One region of the Streptomyces sp. NPDC042336 genome, then DNA from elsewhere that is predicted to be linked to it. Evidence: riboswitches for the same ligand, from Rfam matches in the RefSeq annotation. Region 1 holds a riboswitch; the other holds the start of a gene.
What was found. A riboswitch is a leader RNA that binds a small molecule or an ion and turns the genes downstream of it on or off. The one in region 1 is predicted to bind thiamine pyrophosphate.
Positions count from the first base shown of each region.

Region 1 (10,505 bases):
ACCCACCTGTGCGGCCGTCTGCTCCAGGCCGCCCGGCCCGGCGCCCTGCGCCTCCTGGCCGGCCGCGTCCTCATGGAGGAGTCGCAGCGCGTCGGCCGCCCGCTGGGCGTCGTGGCCGCCGTCGCCGCCGCGGCCTACGTGACCACGACCGTGTACGACGGGGGCGGGCCCGCTTTCGGCCCGCTCAGCACCCTGGGCGCCCTCCTGGTGGCGGGCTGCACGGTGGCCACCCTGCTCACCGCGGCCGTCGAGGCCAGGCACGCCCGAACCGACACCAGGGACGCCCTGCTGCGGCTCGGCGCGCCCCCGGCGACCCTGCGTGCCGCCGCCGCCGTACGCGCCGCCGCCCTGCTCGCCCTGTTCGGTCCGCTGGTCCTGATCGTCGCGGTACTGGCGGCCCTGCCGCTGGACCACTGACCGCCGGAAACCTTTCCGAGAAAGTCCGCGCACCGGCGATGAGTTCCGGGGCCGCCTCCCGTCTACTTCTTCGAACGGCACGGCATACCAAGCGCACCGCGACAGCGGCACACCCACGGGAGAGGCCCCCATGTCCCAGCAGATGATCTTCCTGAACCTGGCCACCAACGACCTCGACGCCTCGAAGAAGTTCTTCACCGGGCTCGGGTACGAGATCAACGCCCAGTTCAGCGACGACAGCACCGCCTCGATCCCGCTGAGCGACGCCATCGTCGTGATGGTGCACACGCCTGAGAAGTACCGCCAGTTCACCAAGAAGGAGATCGCGGACTCCACGAAGTCCAGCGAGGTGCTGATCGCGCTGAGCGCCGAGAGCCGCGAGAAGGTCGACGAGCTGGTGGAGAAGGCGGTCGCGGCCGGCGGCTCGGTCTCCGGCGAGACCCAGGACCACGGCTTCATGTACGGCCGGGCCTTCGACGACGTCGACGGCCACACCTTCGAGGTCGTGTGGATGGACCCGGCGGCGGTCCAGGGCTGATCCGGCGCCTGCCTAGCATGGGCGGGTGGATCAGACACCCGCCCAGCGCACGGCCCGGTCACCGCACGGGTCACCGTCACTGTCACAGTTCCAGTCCCACCACGCCTCCCACGACCGGGAGATCGAGAGCCTCGCCGAGTTCGACCGGGTCGTCTCGGCGCCCGGCGGCCTCGCCCACCACCGCGTCCAGGCCGTCGACCTGACGGACCGTACGGACGCGCTGCTCGCCGCCGACCCCACGGGCGCCGTCTTCCTCGGCTGCCCCATGGACCCCGGTGCCGCCGCCAGGGTGCGCGCCGCCGGCGCCCTGGTCTTCCCGCCCATACCGGGCCTGCCCTTCGACCCCTACCGGGGGCGTGTCTACTCCCCCGACGAGCTCTACGCCCGTCTGGACGAGGGCTACGGGGCGACACCGGACGCCCTGGCCTACGACTGGTTCCAGCAGACCAAGGCCGACGGTGACGTGTTCGCCTCCATGCTGCGCGCGGTCCATGACGACGCCGTGTCGGACGCGCTGGACGAACTCGTCGTCGGTGACCGGGTGGTGGGCGTCATGGGCGGCCACGCCATGGCCCGCGGAACCGCGGAGTACTCGGGTGCCGCACGCCTGGGCCGGGAGCTGGCCCGCGCCGGTCTCACGGTGGCCACGGGCGGCGGTCCGGGCGCGATGGAGGCGGCGAACCTCGGCGCGTACGCCGCCCCGTTCGACGACCGGATGCTGGACGACGCGCTGGTGCTGCTCGCCAAGACCCCGTCGTTCGCGCGGTCGATCGCCGACTGGGCCCGGTCCGCGTTCGAGGTGCGCGAGCGCTGGCCCGGCGGCGGCGCCTCGGTCGGCATCCCGACCTGGTTCTACGGTCAAGAGCCGCCCAACGCCTTCGCCGAGCACATCGCCAAGTACTTCGCCAACGCCACGCGTGAGGACGGCCTGCTGGCCCGCTCCACCGCGGGCGTGGTGTTCCTGCCGGGCGCGGCCGGCACCTTGCAGGAGATCTTCGACAACGCGACGCCGAACTACTACGGGTCGCGCGGCGAGCCCACGCCGATGGTGCTCGTGGACCGGGAGCACTGGACCCGGACGCTGCCGGCGTGGCCGCTGCTGCGATCGCTGGCGAAGGGGCGGCCGATGGAGTCCAGAATCGCGCTGGTTGACCGAATCGACGAGGCTCCCGATGCGCTGAAACGTCTTGGCGGTTAATAAGACGGCAAAGTCAACGGCCCCAGCAGGCATATGCGTTGACACTTCTTACGCCCCGCTTATAGACCAGTGAGGCTCATGGGTGTGCTGATGCCGCGCCATCGGGCGTCGGCACCCTCTTCACCCCCCGCATCCGCGCTCCCGTAAAGGACAAACGTGGCAGCCCTGTCCATAATCAGCCGCACGGCATCACGCCGTAGCGTCCGCGCCCTCGGCGTCGTCGCCGCCTCCGCGGCCCTGGCGCTCAGCGCCTCGGGCACCGCCCTCGCCTGCAACATCGGCGAGTTCTCCGCCGCAGCCAAGTGCGACGGGGACAACGGTGTCATCACCGTCACCGACGTGGACCCCGCCGGCATCCCGGCCACCGTCACCGTCTACCTCAAGGACGGCGACAAGCAGGTCGGCCAGCAGACGGTCAAGGGCTCCAAGGAGGGCACCACCGTCTCCTTCCCCGTGGACTGGCAGCCGAACACGACGTACCGCATCCACGTCAAGGCCGACAAGTACGTCGACGAGGACATCAAGCCGGACCTCACGACCCCGTCGACCCCCTGCAAGACCGAGGACACCCCGCCCCCGTCCCCGGCCCCGTCGGAGAGCTCCTCGACCCCGTCCGACGAGACGGAGTCCCCGGCCCCCGAGCCGTCCACGTCGGCCCCCGCGCCGTCGCAGCCGGAGAGCAGCGCCCCGGCGGCGGTGCCGAACGACAACGCCCCGTCCCCGGCGGCCGGTGACTCCAACCTCGCCGAGACCGGTGCCAACTCCAACACCGGCATGATCGCCGGTATCGCGGCGGCCCTGGTCGTCGTCGGTGGCGGCGCCGTCTTCTTCGGCCTGCGCCGTCGCGGGGCGAACAGCGGCAGCTGATTCCCCGCGCCCACGCGCTCACCGCGGTGGCCCGTCCCGGTCCGGGCCGGGCCACCGTCGTGTCAGCCGAACGTCGCCTTCTCCAGCCAGAGTTCGAGCAGCCCCCGGTCACCGAGCACCTCGAGCCCCGGGGCGTCCGGCGGCAGTCGGCCGTAGAAAGCCAGCAGCACGCCCGTGACCGGCCCGCGCAGCGCCACCGTCGCCTTCCCGTGCCCGCGGCGCCAGGTGATGCCGTCGTCGGGCAGCTCGACGATCCACTCGGCGTTCAACCCGGCCGGGGTGTCGGTCGCGTGCAGGTGGAGGCTGCTGCCGGGGGCGCGCAGTTCGTTCGCCGATCCGCCTGGCAGGGCCCGCTGCACGAACCGCACGATGTCCAGCCACTCGTCGATCGCGTCGGCCGCCACCTCGGGCGCGACCGTCTGGAGGGGCAGGCCCGCCGTCAGGGCCGCGTCCGCGCCGTGGACGACGAGTTCGTGGGTCATCCGGCGCGCCCAGAACCCCGCCGTGTCGATGCCGGCCCACGACCACGCGTGCGCGTCCGGACCGGCCTCCCGCAGCGCCCCGGCGACCACGTCGCCGGACTCCGCCGGCCACGCGTCCAGCGCCGCCGCGTCCCCGGTCTCCGCGGGCCCCGCCGCGCCCGGCGCACGGTCCACCGGGAGGTCCTCCCCGGCGCGGGTGGCGACGATCAGCCCGGTCCAGCGCAGAGCCCGGCCCACGTGCCGTACCAGGTCCTCCAGGGTCCAGTCCGGGCAGGTCGGCACGGTGGCGGTCAGGTCCGCGCCGGAGGTGACCACGGCCCTGAGCCCGCCCACCTGGTGAACGATTTCGTCGCAGTACCGGTCGTGCGCGAGAAGTGACATGCGGCCCACCCTAGGAGCGCGACGATCACCCCGGAAGACACGGTCAGCCGAGTACGACGACTTCCGCCGCGTCGAACTCCACCCCTACCGCGGCCCCGACCTCCGGCGCCGACCGCAGCGCGCAGGCCGCCTCCAGACGGGGCGCGTCCTCGGGCTGGAGGTGCACGGCGACGTGCGTGCCGCGGAAGGTGCGGGCGGTGACCGTGCAGCGCAGGCCCTCGTCGGCGGGGACGACGCGGACCCCGGCCGGCCGCACCAGCACCGTCCGCGTGCCCTGCGGGGCGTCCTCGGGGACCGGCACCTTGCCCCAGGGGGTGTCCGCGGCCTGTCCGGCGACGGAAGCCTCGGTCACGTTGTCGAAGCCGAGGAAGCGGGCCACGAAGGCGTCCGCCGGCCGCTGCCACACCTCCAGGGGCGTTCCCGACTGGGCGATCCGCCCGTCCCGCATCACCACGACCCGGTCGGCGAGCGCGAACGCCTCGCCCTGGTCGTGCGTCACGGCCAGCACGGTCGTACCCAACCGCCCGAACAGCTCCCGCAGTTCGACCACGAGACGCTCCCGCAGCGAGCGGTCCAGCTGGCCGAGCGGCTCGTCCAGCATCAGCAGCCGGGGACGGGGCGCGAGGGCGCGGGCCAGCGCCACCCGCTGCTGCTCCCCGCCGGAGAGCGCGGCGACGGACCGGCGGGCGGCGCCCGGCAGCCCGACCAGCTCCAGCAACTCCCCCACCCGCTGACGCTGTTCGGCCCGGGACGCGCCGCGCATCCGCGGGCCGAAGGCGACGTTCCCGGCCACGTCACGCTGCGGGAAGAGCTGGTGGTCCTGGAACATCAGCCCGACCTCACGCCTGTGCGCGGGCACCCCGGACTGGTCCCGCCCGTCCAGCGTCACCCGCCCGGCGTCCAGCGGCTGGAGCCCGGCGACCGCCCGCAGCAGGGTCGACTTGCCGCTGCCGCTGGGCCCGAGCACACACACCACCTCGTGCTCGGCGACCCCCAGGTCGACGTCGTCGAGCACGGCCCGCCCACCGAAGCGGACGGTTGCTCCTTCGAGGCTCAGCAGGCTGGGCGACATGTTCAGAACTCCCCGCTCCGGTCGGTCCGCAGCCGCTCCAGCACCACCAGGGCCACCGCGCACACCAGCATCAGAATCGTCGAAAGGGCCATCGCCTGGCCGTAGTTCATCTCCCCGGGCCGCCCCAGCAGCCGCGCCACGGCGACCGGCAGCGTCGGGTTGTCCGGCCGGGCGATGAACACGGTCGCGCCGAACTCACCCAGCGACACCGCGAAGGCGAACCCGGCAGCGACCAGCAGCGCCCGCCGCACCATCGGCAGGTCCACCTCTCGCCACACGCGCCAGGGCGACGCGCCCAGCACCGCCGCCGCCTCCCGCAGCCGCCCGTCCACCGCCCGCAGCACCGGCAGCATGGTCCGAACGACGAAGGGCACGCCCACCAGCGCCTGCGCGAGCGGCACCAGGATCCACGAGGACCTGAGGTCCAGCGGGGGTTCGTCCAGCGCGATCAGGAAACCGAAGCCGACCGTCACGGCCGACACCCCGAGCGGCAGCATCAGCAGTGCGTCGAACCCGCGCACGAAGCGGCCCGCGTCGCGCCGGGTGAGCGCGGTCGCGGCCAGCCCACCGATCACCACGGCGATGCCGGTGGCGGCGACGGCGTACTGGAGGGAGTTGCCGATCGCCTCGATCGGCGGGACGAGGAAGGCGCCGCCGTCCTCGCGGGTCAGCGCCCGGTAGTAGCCGAAGCCGGACGCGCCCAGCGACCGCTGCACCAGCACCGCGAGCGGCAGCACCAGCAGGACCACGATGACGCCCAGGACCCCGGCGAGCAGCGCCCACTGCCCGGCTCCGCGCGGCCGGCGCGCGGTCGTGGCCGCGTCCACCAGCCGCAGAGCCGTCTCGCGCCGCCGCACCGTCCAGGCGTGCACGGCGAGGACGGCGGCGACGGCGGCGAACTGGATCAGCGTCAGGACGGCCGCCGTGGACAGGTCGAAGACCTGCGAGGTCTGCCGGTAGATCTCCACCTCCAGAGTGGAGAAGGTCGGCCCGCCGAGGATCTGGACGACGCCGAAGGAGGTGAAGGTGAACAGGAAGACCATCAGCGCGGCGGCGGCCACGGCGGGTGCCAGAGCGGGCAGCGTGACCTTCCGCCACGCCCGCAGCCGCGAGGCGCCGAGCATCCGCGCGGCCTCCTCCTGCCGCGGGTCGAGCTGCGCCCAGAGTCCGCCGACGGTGCGGACGACGACGGCGTAGTTGAAGAAGACGTGCGCGAGCAGGATCGCCCACACCGTGGTGTCCAGGCGCAGGCCCCACAGCTCGTCCAGCAGCCCGCCGCGCCCCACCAGCGCCAGGAACGCCGTACCGACGACGACCGTCGGCAGCACGAACGGCACCGTCACCGCGGCCCGCAGGACCTGCTTGCCGGGGAAGTCGAAGCGGGCGAAGACGTACGCGCCGGGCAGCGCGACCAGCAGCGTGAGCGCGGTGGACGCCAGCGCCTGCCAGGTGGTGAACCACAGCACGTGGCGCACGTCGGACTGCGCGAGCACGTCCCCGATCCGCCCGAGCCGCCAGACCCCGTCGACCTCCAGGCCGCGCGCGACGATGGCGGCGACGGGGTAGGCGAAGAACACCGCGAAGAACGCGACGGGCACGGTCATGAGGCCGAGCCGGACCGCGCTCGCGCGCACGCTCCCCGCCGGCTTCAGCGCTGCCGGCTTCACCGCCTGCTTGCCTTCGTGGCTCACTTCAGTACGAGCGAGGTCCACGACTTGACCCACTGGTCGCGGTTGCCGGCGATCTTCGCCGGGTCCAGGGTCCGCGGGTCCTTCGCCTGCGGCCCGAACTTCCGGAACACCTCGGGGACCTGCGCGCCCTCCCGCACCGGGTAGACGAACATGTTCAGCGGCATGTCCTCCTGGAAGGTCTTGCTGAGCAGGAAGTCGAGGAGCGCCTTGCCGCCTTCGGGGTTCTGGGCGTTGCTGAGCAGGCCCGCGTACTCGACCTGCCGGAAGCACGTCCCGTCGGCGACGCCCGTGGGGGCGGTGTCCGGCTGCGGGTCGGCGTAGACGACCTCGACGGGCGGGGAGGAGGCGTAGGAGACGACGAGGGGACGCTCGCCCCCCGCCTTCTTGCCGCCGGCCGAGCCGGAGAACTCCTCGTTGTACGCCTGCTCCCAGCTGTCGACGACCTTGACGCCGTTCGCCTTGAGCTTCTTCCAGTAGCCCTCCCAGCCTCCGTCGCCGTACTGGGCGGCGGTGCCGAGCAGGAAGCCGAGCCCGGGCGAGGAAGTGCCGGCGTTCTCGGTGACGAGCAGGTCCTTGTACTCGGGCTCGGCCAGGTCGTCGAAGGACTTCGGCGGGGTCAGTCCGTGCTGGTCGAAGTACGCCTTGTCGTAGTTGACGCAGATGTCGCCGGTGTCGACCGGAGTGACCCGGTGCTTGTCCGGGTCCGCCCGGTACTGGGGCAGGACCAGGTCGGAGCCCTTCGCCTCGTACGGCTGGAACAGGCCGTTGTCGAGCGCGCGGGACAGCAGGGTGTTGTCGACGCCGAAGAAGACGTCACCCTGCGGGTTGTCCTTGGTGAGGATGGCCTTGTTGACGGCCTGCCCGGCGTCGCCGTCCTCCAGGACCTTGACCTTGTAGCCCGACTCCTTCTCGAAGGCGGCGATGACGTCCTTGGAGGCGGCCCACGAGTCGTGGCTGACCAGGGTCACGGTCTTGGAGCCGCCGGAGCCGCTGCCACCGGCGTCGTCGGACGACGATCCGCAGGCGGCCAGCGTGCCGACCATGCCGAGTCCGACGGCCAGGACACTGACCTTCTTGGTGATGCTCACTGAATTCCTCCTGGGTGACCAGGAGAAGACGCGGCCCCGCCCGGAACCCCCGACGAGGGTCCCGGGCAGGGCGCAACAGCTCGAGTGGTGACCGATCTCCCTACCCAGAATGACCTGGGCCAGGTTCGGAGGGTCTGCGGCCGGTGCCGCACTCTCAGCGCTGTGGCGCTCCCCTGTCGGAATATGAAGATGTGACTGTGCTGACGTACTTCCGCCGGTCAGGTTACCGCTCGCTGGCGGCGAGCTGACCACACGCCCCGTCGATCTCCTGCCCACGGGTGTCCCGGATCGTCACCGGCACACCGTGCGCCGCGATCGCCTCCACGAACGCCTTCTCGTCCTCCGGCCGGGACGCGGTCCACTTGGAGCCGGGCGTGGGGTTGAGCGGGATCAGGTTGACGTGCACGGGCTTGCCCTTGAGCAGCCGCCCGAGACGGTCACCGCGCCAGGCCTGGTCGTTGATGTCCCGGATCAGGGCGTACTCGATGGACAGCCGGCGCCCGGACTTCGCCGCGTACTCGAACCCGGAGTCCAGCACCTCGCGCACCTTCCACCGCGTGTTGACGGGGACGAGGGTGTCGCGCAGCTCGTCGTCGGGGGCGTGCAGGGAGATGGCGAGGCGGCACTTGAAGCCCTCGTCGGCGAAGCGGTGGATCGCCGGGACGAGACCCACCGTGGAGACGGTGATGCCGCGCTGCGAGAGCCCCAGCCCGTCCGGCTCGGGGTCGGTGAGGCGGCGGATGGAGCCGACGACGCGGTTGTAGTTGGCGAGGGGCTCGCCCATGCCCATGAACACGATGTTGCTGAGCCGCGCGGGGCCGCCCGGGACCTCGCCGTCCCTGAGCGCCCGCATGCCGTCCACGATCTGGTGCACGATCTCGGCGGTCGACAGGTTCCGGTCCAGGCCGGCCTGGCCGGTGGCGCAGAACGGGCAGTTCATGCCGCAGCCGGCCTGGGAGCTGATGCACATGGTCACCCGGTCCGGGTAGCGCATGAGGACGGACTCCACGAGGGTCCCGTCGAACAGCTTCCACAGCGTCTTGCGCGTGGTCCCCTGGTCGGTCGACAGGTGCCGCACGACCGTCATCAGTTCGGGCAGCAACGCCTCCTGCAGTCCCTGGCGCGAACCGGCGGGGATGTCGGTCCACTGCTCGGGGGCGTGCGCGTACCGCGCGAAGTAGTGCTGCGAGAGCTGCTTCGCACGGAACGGCTTCTCACCGATCGCGGCGACAGCCTCCTTGCGCTCGGCAGGCGTGAGATCGGCAAGGTGCCGCGGCGGCTTCTTGGCTCCGCGCGGCGCGACGAATGTGAGTTCTCCGGGCTTAGGCATGGCCATACCAGTGTCGCAGACATACGGAGAGGGACCCGCCGCCCTGTGGACAACGAGTCCCTCATCGAAGAACCAGCAGGTCAGACCCACCCAGGAGGGGTCACCGACCGGGTCACCCCGACCCCACGAAGATCACCAGCAGCAGCCACACCACCGGTGCCGTCGGGAGGAGGGAGTCGAGGCGGTCCATGATGCCGCCGTGGCCCGGCAGGAGGGTGCCCATGTCCTTGATGCCGAGGTCCCGCTTGATCATGGACTCGCCGAGGTCGCCCAGGGTGGCGCTGACCGCGACCACGAGGCCGAGCAGCAGGCCCTGCCACCAGGTGCCGTCGTCGATCAGGAACTGCATGCACAGCGCGCCCGCCGCCATCGCGAACGCGACCGCTCCCAGCAGGCCCTCGCGGGTCTTGCCGGGACTGATGCGCGGGGCGAGCTTCGTGCGGCCGAAGCGCCAGCCGACGGCGTAGGCCCCGGTGTCGCTGACGACCGTCAGTATCAGGAAGACCAGCACCCGCCAGGCACCGTCGTCGGCCGCCAGCATCATGGCGACGAAGGTGGCCAGGAACGGCACGTAGAACGCGGCGAACAGGCCCGCCGTGACGTCCCTGAGATACCCCTCGGGCGGCTCCGTCATCCGCCAGACCAGTACCGCGAGCGCCGTGAGGGCCATGGCGACCCACGCTCCCTCGGCGCCGCGCGCGTAACCGGCGACCACCATCGCGGCGCCGCCGATCGCGAGCGGCACGAGGGGCGCCTCGATGCCCTTGCGCTCCTCCAGCCGCTTGGTCAGCTCCCACAGGCCCACCACGACCGCGACCGCGATCACGCCGACGAAGACGGCCTTGACGACGAACAGCGACGCGATGATCACCACGCCGAGTCCGACGCCGACCCCTATCGCGGCACCCAGGTCGCGCCCCGCGCTCTTCTTCTGCGGCGACGGCTGGGGCTGCGCCGGCTGCGGGGCGTCGGGCATGGGATCCGGATTCTGCGGCACCGCCGCATACGGCTGCGCCGACGGGTTCTGGTCGCGATACGGCTCGTCGCGAACGGGCTGGTCGTGGAACGGCTCGTCCCGGAACAAGGGACCGCTCAGCCGAGCGGTCCCCTGGTCGTCGTCCTGGTCTCCGCCGTGTTCGGGTACGTCGGGCACGATGGGCATGGGGCGAGTCTGCTGCGCGTAGTGCGCATCGTACGCGGGACCCGCCGGACCGGCGCCCTGGACGGGTCCCTGGTCGGACGGCCCCCAGTACCCGGCTTGTGGCGGCGCTCCCCAGGAAGAGTCGTTCATCAGACCTCGAGCAGCTCCGCTTCCTTGTGCTTCAGGAGCTCGTCCACCTGTGCGACGTACTTGGCGGTGGTGTCGTCGAGCTCCTTCTCCGCACGGCGGCCCTCGTCCTCGCCGACCTCGCCGTCCTTGACCATCTTGTCGATGGTGTCC
Region 1 covers NZ_JBVJEA010000016.1:117,847-128,351, forward strand. The annotation lists gene ACZ6IM_RS29200 (hypothetical protein) at 1-417, shown strand, start outside; gene ACZ6IM_RS29205 (VOC family protein) at 548-955, shown strand; gene ACZ6IM_RS29210 (LOG family protein) at 1,035-2,153, shown strand; gene ACZ6IM_RS29215 (LAETG motif-containing sortase-dependent surface protein) at 2,310-3,020, shown strand; gene ACZ6IM_RS29220 (maleylpyruvate isomerase family mycothiol-dependent enzyme) at 3,083-3,883, opposite strand; gene ACZ6IM_RS29225 (ABC transporter ATP-binding protein) at 3,927-4,955, opposite strand; gene ACZ6IM_RS29230 (ABC transporter permease) at 4,958-6,667, opposite strand; gene ACZ6IM_RS29235 (thiamine ABC transporter substrate-binding protein) at 6,643-7,734, opposite strand; TPP riboswitch at 7,814-7,919, opposite strand; gene rlmN (dual-specificity RNA methyltransferase RlmN) at 7,958-9,064, opposite strand; gene ACZ6IM_RS29245 (phosphatidate cytidylyltransferase) at 9,177-10,355, opposite strand; gene frr (ribosome recycling factor) at 10,355-10,505, opposite strand, start outside.

Region 2 (10,505 bases), on a different contig from region 1:
GAGGTGGAGTTGGACCGCCTGTTCGGCGCCGCTCCCGGGATGGCCGCGCGGCCGACCGTCACGGTCCTGCGGCCCGACGACCCGGCGCTGGTCCCGGACGCGGACCATGAGGCGGTCACCCTCTCCGCGGCGGTGCCTGCCCTGGGCGGCGCGTCGGACCGGCCCACGACCGAGGAGATCGACCGACGGCCCGAGCAGTTGATCGACGTCGCCGCGCGGGCGGTGCCCGGCCTGCGCGACCGCCTCCTGTGGCACGAGGTGCGCACCCCGGCCGAGGTCGCGGCGGACACCGGTGTGACGGACGGCGCGATTCCGGCGCCGGCGCTGGCGGGCGCCGGCGGACGGCTGCTGCACCCGGCGAACGGCACGCGCAGGGAGGGTCTGTTCACGGTCGGCGGCTGGTCGCACCCCGGCGGCGGTCTGCCGCACGCGGGCATGTCGGGCGCGCTGGTCGCCGGACTCGTGGTGGAGGGACCGGAGTTCCGCGGTTCCCAGTGAGCGGTCCGGGCGGGCCGCTCAGTAGCGGTACTGCTCGTCGTAGCCCTGGTCCTGAGGCCGGCCGTTGCCCTGGTAGGGGTACGGCTGCTGCTCGGGCGGGAGTTCGCCGCCGTAGGGGTCGTCGGTGCTGCGCTGCTGCGGCACCCACACTCCGCCGGCCGGGGTCTCGCCGCCGTGGCCGCCGGGCGCCCCGGTGGCGTACTGGTCCTGCCCGTAGGCCTGCTGGCCGTAGTCCTGCGCACCGGTCGTGTCGTAGCCGCCGGTGTCGTACGCCCCGCCGCCGTAGGTGGGGGTGCCGATGTACGGATCGGAGTAAGCGGCGTACGGCTGCTGGGCGCCGGTGTCGTAGCCGTAGTCCTGCTGCTGGCCGTAGCCGGAGTAGTCGTAGGTGTAGGCCTGGTCGGCGCCCGGCGCGGTGGCCGCCTGCTGCTGGCCGGTGCCGTAACCGGCGTCGGCGTACACGCCGTACGAGCCGGTGTCGTCCGGCATGGGCTGCGGTTCGTAGACGGCGGTGGTCTCCGCGGCCGTGGGATCGGCGGGGCGGGCCGGGGTGAAGACGTCGTCGCGGTCGTAGTCGTCGTGCCCGTACGGCGCGTCCTGACCCGGGGCGGGCGCCTGGGCGCGCTCGGCGTAGCCGTCGTGGTGGTCCCGGCCGCCCTCGGCGGGTCCGAGCCCGGAGACCTCCAACGACGGTTCCCGGCGGCCCCGTTCGGGACGTCCGCGCTTGCCGACGAGGCTCGCCGGGGCGTTGACCGCCCAGCCGGCCTCGAAGCCGCGACGGAACGACAGGGTGACGTAGGTCTGGCCGACCGCGAAGGCGGCGGCGCCGAGACCGATGACGAGCACGTTGGACATCAGCACGCCGGCGACGACGCCGACGAAGCCGCCGAAGGCGAGCAGCCGCCAGCGCAGCCGCGCCTTGTACTGCAGCAGCACCTCGCCGAGCAGCCACAGCGCGACGACGCCGAACGCGATGTAGAGGACCGTCCAGCCCATGTACGCCCCTCTCCCAGTGGCCGTTACGCAGTGTGTCGCAAATACGTGCGGCCGGTCTAGGCCCGCGGTGGGTGGTGCAGGCCCAGGTTCTCGTAGATTTCCAGGGTCGCCGTGGAGTTGTTGAGCGTGATGAAGTGCAGTCCTGGCACACCCTCGGCCAGCAGCCGCGCGCAGAACTCCGTGGCGAACTCGATGCCGATCGAGCGTACAGCCGCGGGATCGTCCTTCGCTGCGAGGATCCGCTCTTTCAGCTCCGGCGGGAACGAGGCGTTGCTGAGCTTCGGCAACCTCTCCAGCATCTTCACACTGGTCACCGGCATGACCTCGGGAATGACCGGGGTCTCGCATCCTGCCGCGACGACCCGGTCGCGCAGCCGGAGATAGGACTCGGGCTGGAAGAACATCTGGGTGATGGCGTAGTCGGCGCCGGCCCGGCACTTGTCGACGAAGTGCGCGACGTCCGCGTCCCAGTCGGCGGAGCGCGGGTGCATCTCCGGGAAGGCCGCGACGCCGACGCAGAAGTCGCCCGACTCCTTGATGAGCCTGACCAGTTCGGCGGCGTACGTCAGGCCCTCGGGGTGCGCGATCCAGTCGGCGCCCGGGTCGCCGGGCGGGTCGCCGCGCACGGCCAGCATGTTGCGGATCCCGGCGTCGGCGTACTGACCGATGATGTTGCGCAGCTCGGCGACGGAGTGGTCGACGGCGGTGAGGTGGGCCACCGGGGTCAGCGTGGTGTCGGCCACGATCTGCTGGGTCTCGCGGACCGTGCCCGCGCGCGTGGAGCCGCCCGCGCCGTAGGTGACGGAGACGAAGTCCGGGGCCACGGCCTCGACCCGCCTCAGCGCGCTCCACAGGTTCTTCTCGCCCTTGGGCGTCTTCGGCGCCGAGAACTCGAACGAGTACGTCGTCTTGCCGGTGGCGAGGATGTCACGCACCGTGCGGGCGCGATCAGTCCTCGTGCTTGCGGTTCCGAGGGCCATATGGGCAGGTTAGCCAGGGTGCGGCGGTCGCCCAACCGGATGCGGGACATTTGTCCACATTGTCGAGTTGTTGTCCATCCCTTGGACACCCGCTCGCCTCCCGCTCACCTCCCGCTCACCGGCTCGCCTCCTGCCCGCCCGCGCCGACGCTCGGCTACGCCTGTGCCGGGGCCTGCCGCAGCCGCTTCGCGAACTCGGCCGCCGCCGCGCCCGGGTCGTCGGCGGCGGTGATCGCGCGGACCACGACCACCCGCCGGGCACCCGCGTCCAGCACCTCGTCCAGGTTGCCCAGGTCGATGCCGCCGATGGCGAACCAGGGGCGGTCGGTGCCCAGCGCCGCCGTGTGGCGGACCAGGTCCAGGCCGGGTGCGTGGCGACCGGGCTTGGTGGGGGTGGGCCAGCACGGACCGGTGCAGAAGTAGTCCACGCCCTCCTGGGCGGCGGCAGCGGCGGCCTCGGACTCGGCGTGCGTGGAGCGGCCGACGAGGACGTCGTCGCCGAGGATCGCCCGGGCGGCGGGCACCGGCAGGTCGCCCTGGCCGAGGTGCAGCACGTCGGCGCGGGCGGCGTGGGCGACGTCCGCGCGGTCGTTGACGGCGAGGAGTCTGCCGTGGCGGGCGCAGGCGTCGGCGAAGACCTCCAGGTGCTCCAGCTCCTCCCCCGCCTCCATCCCCTTGTCCCGCAACTGCACGATGTCGACGCCCGCGGCGAGCACGGCGTCCAGGAAGTCGGGCAGGTCGCCCTGGCTCCGGCGGGCGTCCGTGCACAGGTAGAGCCGGGCGTCGGCGAGCTGCGCGCGGGCGGTGGTCGCGGCGGTGTCGGGCATGCGGGTGTCCCCCCGGGTCGGGTGGCGCGGGCCCGCGACGGGCCGCGCGCCGGTGGCGTACGGGCACGGGCGCCCGGCGTGCGTGGGCCCGCACGCCGGGCGGTGTGGCGGATCGGCGACGGGGCCGGTCAGACGGCGAGCGCCTGGGCGCGCCGCTTCACCTCCGTACCGCGATTCTCACTCAGGGCCTGGGCCGGGGTGCCGGGCAGGCTCGGGTCGGGCGTGAAGAGCCACTCCAGCATCTCCTCGGCCGTGAAGCCGTCGTCCCGCAGCAGCGTCAGGGTCCCGGCCAGGCCCTTGACGACCTTGTCCTCGTCGATGAAGGCCGCGGGGATGTGCAGTGCGCGGTTCTCACCGCGGCGTACGGCGATGAGCTGGCCTTCCCTGATCAGCTGGCGTACCCGGGTCACCTCGACACCGAGCTTCTCGGCAATGTCGGGAACGGTGAGCCAGGCGGGTACGAGAGCATCGGTCTTTGCGTCAATCTCGGTCACGTCTACAGCCTGCCACCTGGCACTGACAGTCGGAAACCGGACTACGCCGTGGCCGCCGTCGCCGCCTTCAGCGGCTTCGCCGGGTCGGCCAGCAGGACCGGGTCCATGGCCGTCCCCGCCTCGATCAGGCGTCTGCCCTGCGCCAGGTCGCGGGGACGGCCCACCGCCAGCAGGGCGACCAGGCGGCCCTCGCGCAGCCAGCAGACCGTCCACGCCGGGCTCGCCGGGTCGCCGCGCCACAGGGTGGTGTCCGCGGACGCGTGGTGACCGGCGTACTGGACGAAGCGGCCGAACTGCTCGGACCAGAAGTACGGCACCGGGTCGTAGGCCGGCGGGACCGAACCGCCCGGGGCGCCGACGATGTCGGCGGCGACCGTGCGCGGGCCCTGGAGGGCGTTGTCCCAGTGGTGCACCAGCAGCCGCTCGCCGTAGCGGGCGGAGGGGAAGGACGCGCAGTCGCCGACCGCGTGGACGTCCGGTGCGGAGGTGCGCAGGTGGTCGTCGGCCAGGACCTCGCCGTGCGCGCCGAGGGCGATGCCGGACCCGGCCAGCCAGCCGGTGGCGGGGCGGGCGCCGATGCCGACGACGACCGCGCCGGCGGGCAGCCGGGTGCCGTCGTCGAGGACGACCCGGCCGGGCTCACCGGGGCCACCGGGCTCGACGCGCTCCACGCGCGCGTGGGTGCGCAGGGCGGCGCCCGCGTCGGCGTACCAGGCGGTCATCGGCGCGGCGACCTCGGCGGGCAGCGCGTCGGCCAGCGGCCGGCCGGCGGCCTCCACCACGGTCACCGCGCAGCCCGCCTCGCGCGCGGCGGTGGCGAACTCGGCGCCGATCCAGCCCGCGCCGACCACCACGATGTCGTGCTGCCGGGCGAGCACGGGCCGCAGCCGTTCGGCGTCGTCCAGGGTGCGCAGCAGGTGGACGCCGGGCACGCCCTCGGCGCCCGGGAGGCGGACCGGTTCGGCGCCGGTCGCGAGGACCAGGACGTCGTACGGCACGGGTCCCTCGGAGGTGTCCAGGACGTGCTCGCCGGGGCGGACGCCCAGGGCCTCGCAGCCCAGCCGCAGGGTGATGCCGAGCGCCTCGAAGTCGACGTCGAAGGCGGAGCCCTCGGCGGTGCCGAGCAGGACGGCCTTGGACAGCGGGGGGCGGTCGTACGGTTGGTGCGGCTCCGCGCCGATCAGGGTCACCGGGCCGGTGAAGCCCTGTTCCCGCAGGGCGACCGCGGTCTGCACGCCCGCCATCCCCGCGCCCACGACCACCGCACGCCGCTCGGCGTCCGCCGCCGGTCCCTGTCCCCGTTCCCGCGTCTGCTCGCTCACCTGATCACCATAGACACCTGACGATCCGCCGGTCAGTGCCCGTGGCGGGTGAGCTGCCCGGCGGCTCCCGGCCCCGTGGCGCGGTGAGGCTCCCTTACAGGTGAGCCGCCCCGCGGGCTAGGGTGGCCGGCGTAAGGCACTCGCGGGAGCCCGGACGCACCGGGCTGAGAGGGAGGCTGGCGGCCTCCGACCGTACGAACCTGATCCGGGTCATGCCGGCGAAGGGAGGGGCTGGACGCCCATGTCGTCTCCACCACACATGCCTCGTACGCCTCATGCGTCTCGTACGCCCGACGTTCTCGTCGTCGGCGGCGGGATCATCGGGCTCGTCACCGCCTGGCGGGCCGCGCAGCGCGGGCTGGCCACGGCCCTCGTGGACCCCGAACCGGGCGGCGGGGCGGCCCAGGTGGCGGCCGGGATGCTGGCCGCCGTCACGGAGCTGCACTACGGCGAGGAGACGCTGCTCGCGCTGAACCTCGCCTCGGCCCGCCGCTACCCGGAGTTCGCGGCCGAGCTGACCGAGCTGACCGGCCACGACCTCGGTTACCGCCGCTGCGGCACGCTCGCCGTCGCACTGGACGCCGACGACCGCGCCCACCTGCGTGAACTGCACGCGCTCCAGCAGCGCTCCGGCCTGGACTCCGAGTGGCTGTCGGGGCGCGAGTGCCGGCGTCTGGAGCCGATGCTCGCGCCGGGCGTGCGCGGGGGACTCCGGGTGGACGGCGACCACCAGATCGACCCCCGCCGTCTCACCCACGCGCTGGTCGCGGCCTGCGAACAGGCGGGCGTGGCCTTCCACCGGGTGTGGGCCGAGCGGCTCACCGTCGGGCGCGGGGACCGGGCCACGGGCGTCGTCACCGCCGACGCCACCGCGCTGGAGGCCGGGCAGGTGGTGCTGGCCGGGGGCAGCCTGAGCGGGCGGCTCACGGGCGTGCCGGAGGCCGTGCTGCCGCCGGTGCGGCCCGTGAAGGGGCAGGTGCTGCGGCTGACCATGCCGCGGACGCCGGGTCCGCTGCTGAACCGGACCGTGCGCGCCGTGGTGCGCGGCAACCACGTCTACCTGGTGCCCCGGGAGAGCGGCGAGCTGGTCGTCGGCGCCACCAGCGAGGAGCTGGGCTGGGACACGACGGTCACCGCGGGCGGCGTCTACGAGCTGCTGCGCGACGCGCACGAGCTGGTGCCCGGCATCACGGAGCTCCCCTTGGCGGAGACCCGCGCGGGTCTGCGCCCCGGCTCCCCGGACAACGCCCCGCTGCTCGGCCCGACCGCCCTGGACGGTCTGCTGCTGGCCACCGGTCACTACCGCAACGGCGTCCTGCTCACCCCCGTCACCGGCGACGTCATGGCGCACGTCCTGACCACCGGGGAGCTGCCGGACGAGGCCCGTCCCTTCACCCCCCGGCGCTTCGCCGCCGCCCCCGCACTCCCGGAACTCTCGGAGCAGCCCGCATGAACATCTCCGTCAACGGCGAGCCGCGCGAGGTGGCTCCCGGCACCGCCCTGGACGCCCTGGTGGGCACGCTCACCCGGGCCCCGTCCGGAGTGGCCGCCGCCCTGAACGAGACCGTCGTCCCGCGCGCGCGGTGGTCCGCCACCGCGCTGTCCGAGGGCGACCGCGTCGAGGTCCTCACCGCCGTCCAAGGAGGCTGACCATGGCCGACGATCCCTTTGTCCTCGGCGACGCGACGTACGCGTCCCGCCTGATCATGGGTACGGGCGGGGCGCCCAGCCTGGAGGTGCTGGAGCGCGCGCTGGTGGCCTCCGGGACGGAGCTGACGACCGTCGCGATGCGGCGGGTGAACGCCTCGGTGCACGGGTCCGTGCTGTCCGTGCTGGAGCGGCTCCGCATCCGGGTGCTGCCGAACACGGCCGGCTGCTTCACCGCCGGGGAAGCGGTGCTCACCGCCCGCCTGGCGCGCGAGGCGCTCGGCACGGACCTGGTCAAGCTGGAGGTCATCGCCGACGAGCGCACGCTGCTGCCGGACCCGGTCGAGCTGCTGGACGCGGCGGAGACGCTGGTCGACGACGGGTTCACCGTACTGCCGTACACCAACGACGATCCGGTGCTCGCGCGGAAGCTGGAGGACGTCGGGTGTGCGGCGATCATGCCGCTGGGCTCGCCGATCGGGTCCGGGCTCGGGATCCGCAACCCGCACAACTTCCAGCTGATCGTGGAGCACGCGCGTGTGCCGGTGATCCTGGACGCGGGGGCCGGTACGGCGTCGGACGTGGCCCTGGCGATGGAGCTGGGGTGCGCGGGTGTGATGCTGGCCTCGGCGGTGACGCGGGCGCAGGAGCCGGTGCTGATGGCTTCCGCGATGCGCTCCGCGGTGGAGGCGGGGCGGCTGGCGCGGCGGGCTGGGCGGATTCCGCGGCGGCATTTCGCCGAGGCGTCGTCTCCCGCGGACGGCTTGGCGGTACTGGATCCGGAGCGGCCGGCTTTTTAGGCCCGGGCGTCGGGGCCGGCAGGGCTGCCCGCAGCCGTGTTCGGTACGTCACAGACGCGCTGCAGTCCCGGTGCGATTGCGTTCGGCGACGCGGGGTGTCCGTGGCGGCTCGTAGACTCACCTGCGTGGACACGACCCTTCAGGACCCTCTCGTCGGGCAGGTGCTCGACGGCCGGTACCGCGTCGAGGCGCGGATCGCGGTCGGCGGGATGGCCACGGTCTACCGGGCCGTGGACACCCGCCTGGACCGCGTGCTCGCGCTGAAGGTGATGCACCCGACGCTCGCGACCGACGCCACCTTCGTCGAGCGGTTCATCCGCGAGGCCAAGTCGGTGGCCCGGCTCGACCACCCGAATGTCGTCCAGGTCTTCGACCAGGGTGCCGAGGGGGCGTACGTCTACCTGGCGATGGAGTACATCGCGGGCTGCACCCTGCGGGACGTGCTGCGCGAGCGCGGGGCGCTCAGGCCGCGGGCCGCGCTGGACATCCTGGAGCCGGTGCTCGCCGCGCTCGGTGCCGCGCACCGGGCGGGGTTCGTGCACCGGGACATGAAGCCGGAGAACGTGCTGATAGGCGACGACGGCCGGGTCAAGGTCGCCGACTTCGGTCTGGTCCGTGCCGTGGACACCGTCACCAGCACCACCGGTGCCGTCCTCGGCACCGTCTCCTATCTGGCGCCCGAGCAGATCGAGCACGGCACCGCCGATCCCAGGGTCGACGTCTACGCGTGCGGTGTCGTGCTGTACGAGATGCTGACCGGCACCAAGCCGCACGACGGGGACTCGCCCGCGGCGGTGCTCTACAAGCACCTCCACGAGGACGTGCCGCCGCCGTCGGCTTCCGTCCCGGAGATGGCGTACGAGCTGGACGAGCTGGTCGCCGCGGCGACCGCGCGCACCCCGGGGATCCGGCCGCACGACGCCGTGGCGCTGCTCGCGCGGGCCCGCGAGGCGCGTGAGGCACTGAGCGCGGCGCAGCTGGACGCGGTGCCGCCGCAGGCGCTCGCCGCGGAGCACGACAACGCCGAGGACCGCACGAGCGTGATCCCGCGCGCGCTGACGATGCCCCGGCCGCTGCCCGTCAACGAGGACGACGAGCCCGCCGGCACGGAGGGCCGCTTCGCCTCGGACGGGATCAACCGCACCAGCCGGCTGGCGGCTCCCCCGCCTGCCTCCTCCCCGTCCCGGGGCCTCCGGCTGCGCCGCGGGCCGCTGACGGTCGTCGTGGCCGTCCTGCTGGTGCTCGGGGTCGGCACGGGCGTCTGGTACATCAACTCCGGCCAGTTCACCAAGGTGCCGCCGCTGCTCTCCAAGACCGAGGCACAGGCCCGGGACCGGCTGGACGACGCCGGTCTCGACGTCGGCAAGGTGCGGCACGCCTACAGCGACACCGTGGAGCGCGGCAAGGTCATCAGCACCGACCCCGGGGTGGGCGACCGCATCCGGAAGAACGACTCCGTGTCCCTCACGGTCTCCGACGGCCCCGACACCGTGAAGCTGCCGGACGTGTCGGGCTACAAGCTGGACAAGGCGCGCACCCTGCTGGAGGACGAGGGGCTGGAGCCGGGCATGGTGACCCGGGCGTTCAGTGACGAGGTGGCCAAGGGCTTCGTGATCTCCACCAAGCCCCGGTCGGGCACCACGGTGCGCGCGGGCTCGGCGGTCGCCCTGGTCGTCAGCAAGGGCAGCCCGATCGACGTCCCGGACGTCACCGGCGACGACCTGGACGAGGCGCGGGCCGAGCTGGAGGGGGCCGGCCTGAAGGTGAAGGTCGCCGACGGGCAGGTCAACTCGGAGTACGACAGCGGCCAGGTGGCCCGGCAGACGCCGGAGCCGGGCGGCCGGGCCGCCGAGGGCGACACGGTGACGCTCACGGTGTCGAAGGGCCCCCGGATGATCGAGGTCCCGGACGTGGTCGGGGACAGCGTGGACGACGCCAAGGGCAAGCTCCAGGACGCGGGCTTCGAGGTGGACGAGGACCGCGGTCTGCTCGGACTGTTCGGCGACACCGTCAAGAAGCAGTCCGTGGACGGCGGGGACACGGCTCCCGAGGGCTCTACCGTCACCATCACGATCCGCTGACACACGACTGGCCCGGGCGACGGGGCACGGGACCGGGCGCCGCGCGCGGCAGCCGCCCGAGTCGGTCGAACAGGCCGAACATCTGGTCAACCGACCGTGCGCAAAGGGCTGTTGCCCTCCCTGCTCCCCCAGGCGGGGACCACTGCTTCCGCGGCCGGTCGGGGCCCGCCGCCCGCGCCGGGGCCGCCGGACCCGGACGACGGCCCGTTCGACGGCGAGGCGGTGGACGACGCCCCCTGCCGGCTGCTGCTCGACGGCCGGCTCGCGATGCCCGGCCCGGTGGCGCGAACCTGACGACGCCCCCATGTGCGCCCACCGGGCTCGGCAGCGCCGGCGCGGTCGTACCCTGACCCGGGGTCCGCCCGCACGCCCTGGCATCCTTGGTGCGGACATGAGCACCGCATCCTTCTCCCCCGTGCCGCGCAACCCCGTCGGCGGCCACGTCCCCGTGGCCGGCGGGCTGCACTCCGTCGGCCTGTCCTACGCCCGTGAGCTGAAGGCGGAGACCGTGCAGGTCTTCGTCGCCAACCCGCGGGGCTGGGCCACCCCGGCCGGCAATCCGAAGCAGGACGAGGCCTTCCGCGAGGCCTGCGCCGCCGGATCGGTCCCCGCGTACGTGCACGCGCCGTACCTGATCAACTTCGGTTCGCACACCGAGGCGACGGTGGAGCGGTCGGTTCAGTCGCTGCGGCACTCGCTGCGGCGCGGGCGGGCCATCGGGGCGCGCGGCGTGGTGGTGCACACCGGGAGCGCGACCGGTGGACGGGAGAGGTCGGTGGCGCTGAAGCAGGTGCGCGAGCACATGCTGCCGCTGCTCGACGAGCTGGCCCACGACGACGACCCGTACCTGCTGCTGGAGTC
Region 2 covers NZ_JBVJEA010000013.1:181,053-191,557, forward strand. The annotation lists gene ACZ6IM_RS26765 (phytoene desaturase family protein) at 1-498, shown strand, start outside; gene ACZ6IM_RS26770 (SCO2102 family sporulation regulator) at 517-1,494, opposite strand; gene metF (methylenetetrahydrofolate reductase [NAD(P)H]) at 1,551-2,474, opposite strand; gene thiE (thiamine phosphate synthase) at 2,629-3,300, opposite strand; gene ACZ6IM_RS26785 (Rv2175c family DNA-binding protein) at 3,429-3,794, opposite strand; gene ACZ6IM_RS26790 (NAD(P)/FAD-dependent oxidoreductase) at 3,836-5,116, opposite strand; TPP riboswitch at 5,249-5,360, shown strand; gene thiO (glycine oxidase ThiO) at 5,358-6,569, shown strand; gene thiS (sulfur carrier protein ThiS) at 6,566-6,766, shown strand; gene ACZ6IM_RS26805 (thiazole synthase) at 6,769-7,563, shown strand; gene pknB (Stk1 family PASTA domain-containing Ser/Thr kinase) at 7,689-9,644, shown strand; gene ACZ6IM_RS26815 (hypothetical protein) at 9,741-9,938, shown strand; gene ACZ6IM_RS26820 (deoxyribonuclease IV) at 10,036-10,505, shown strand, end outside.
Region 2: another riboswitch for thiamine pyrophosphate. It lies ahead of thiO (glycine oxidase ThiO); the one in region 1 lies ahead of ACZ6IM_RS29235 (thiamine ABC transporter substrate-binding protein).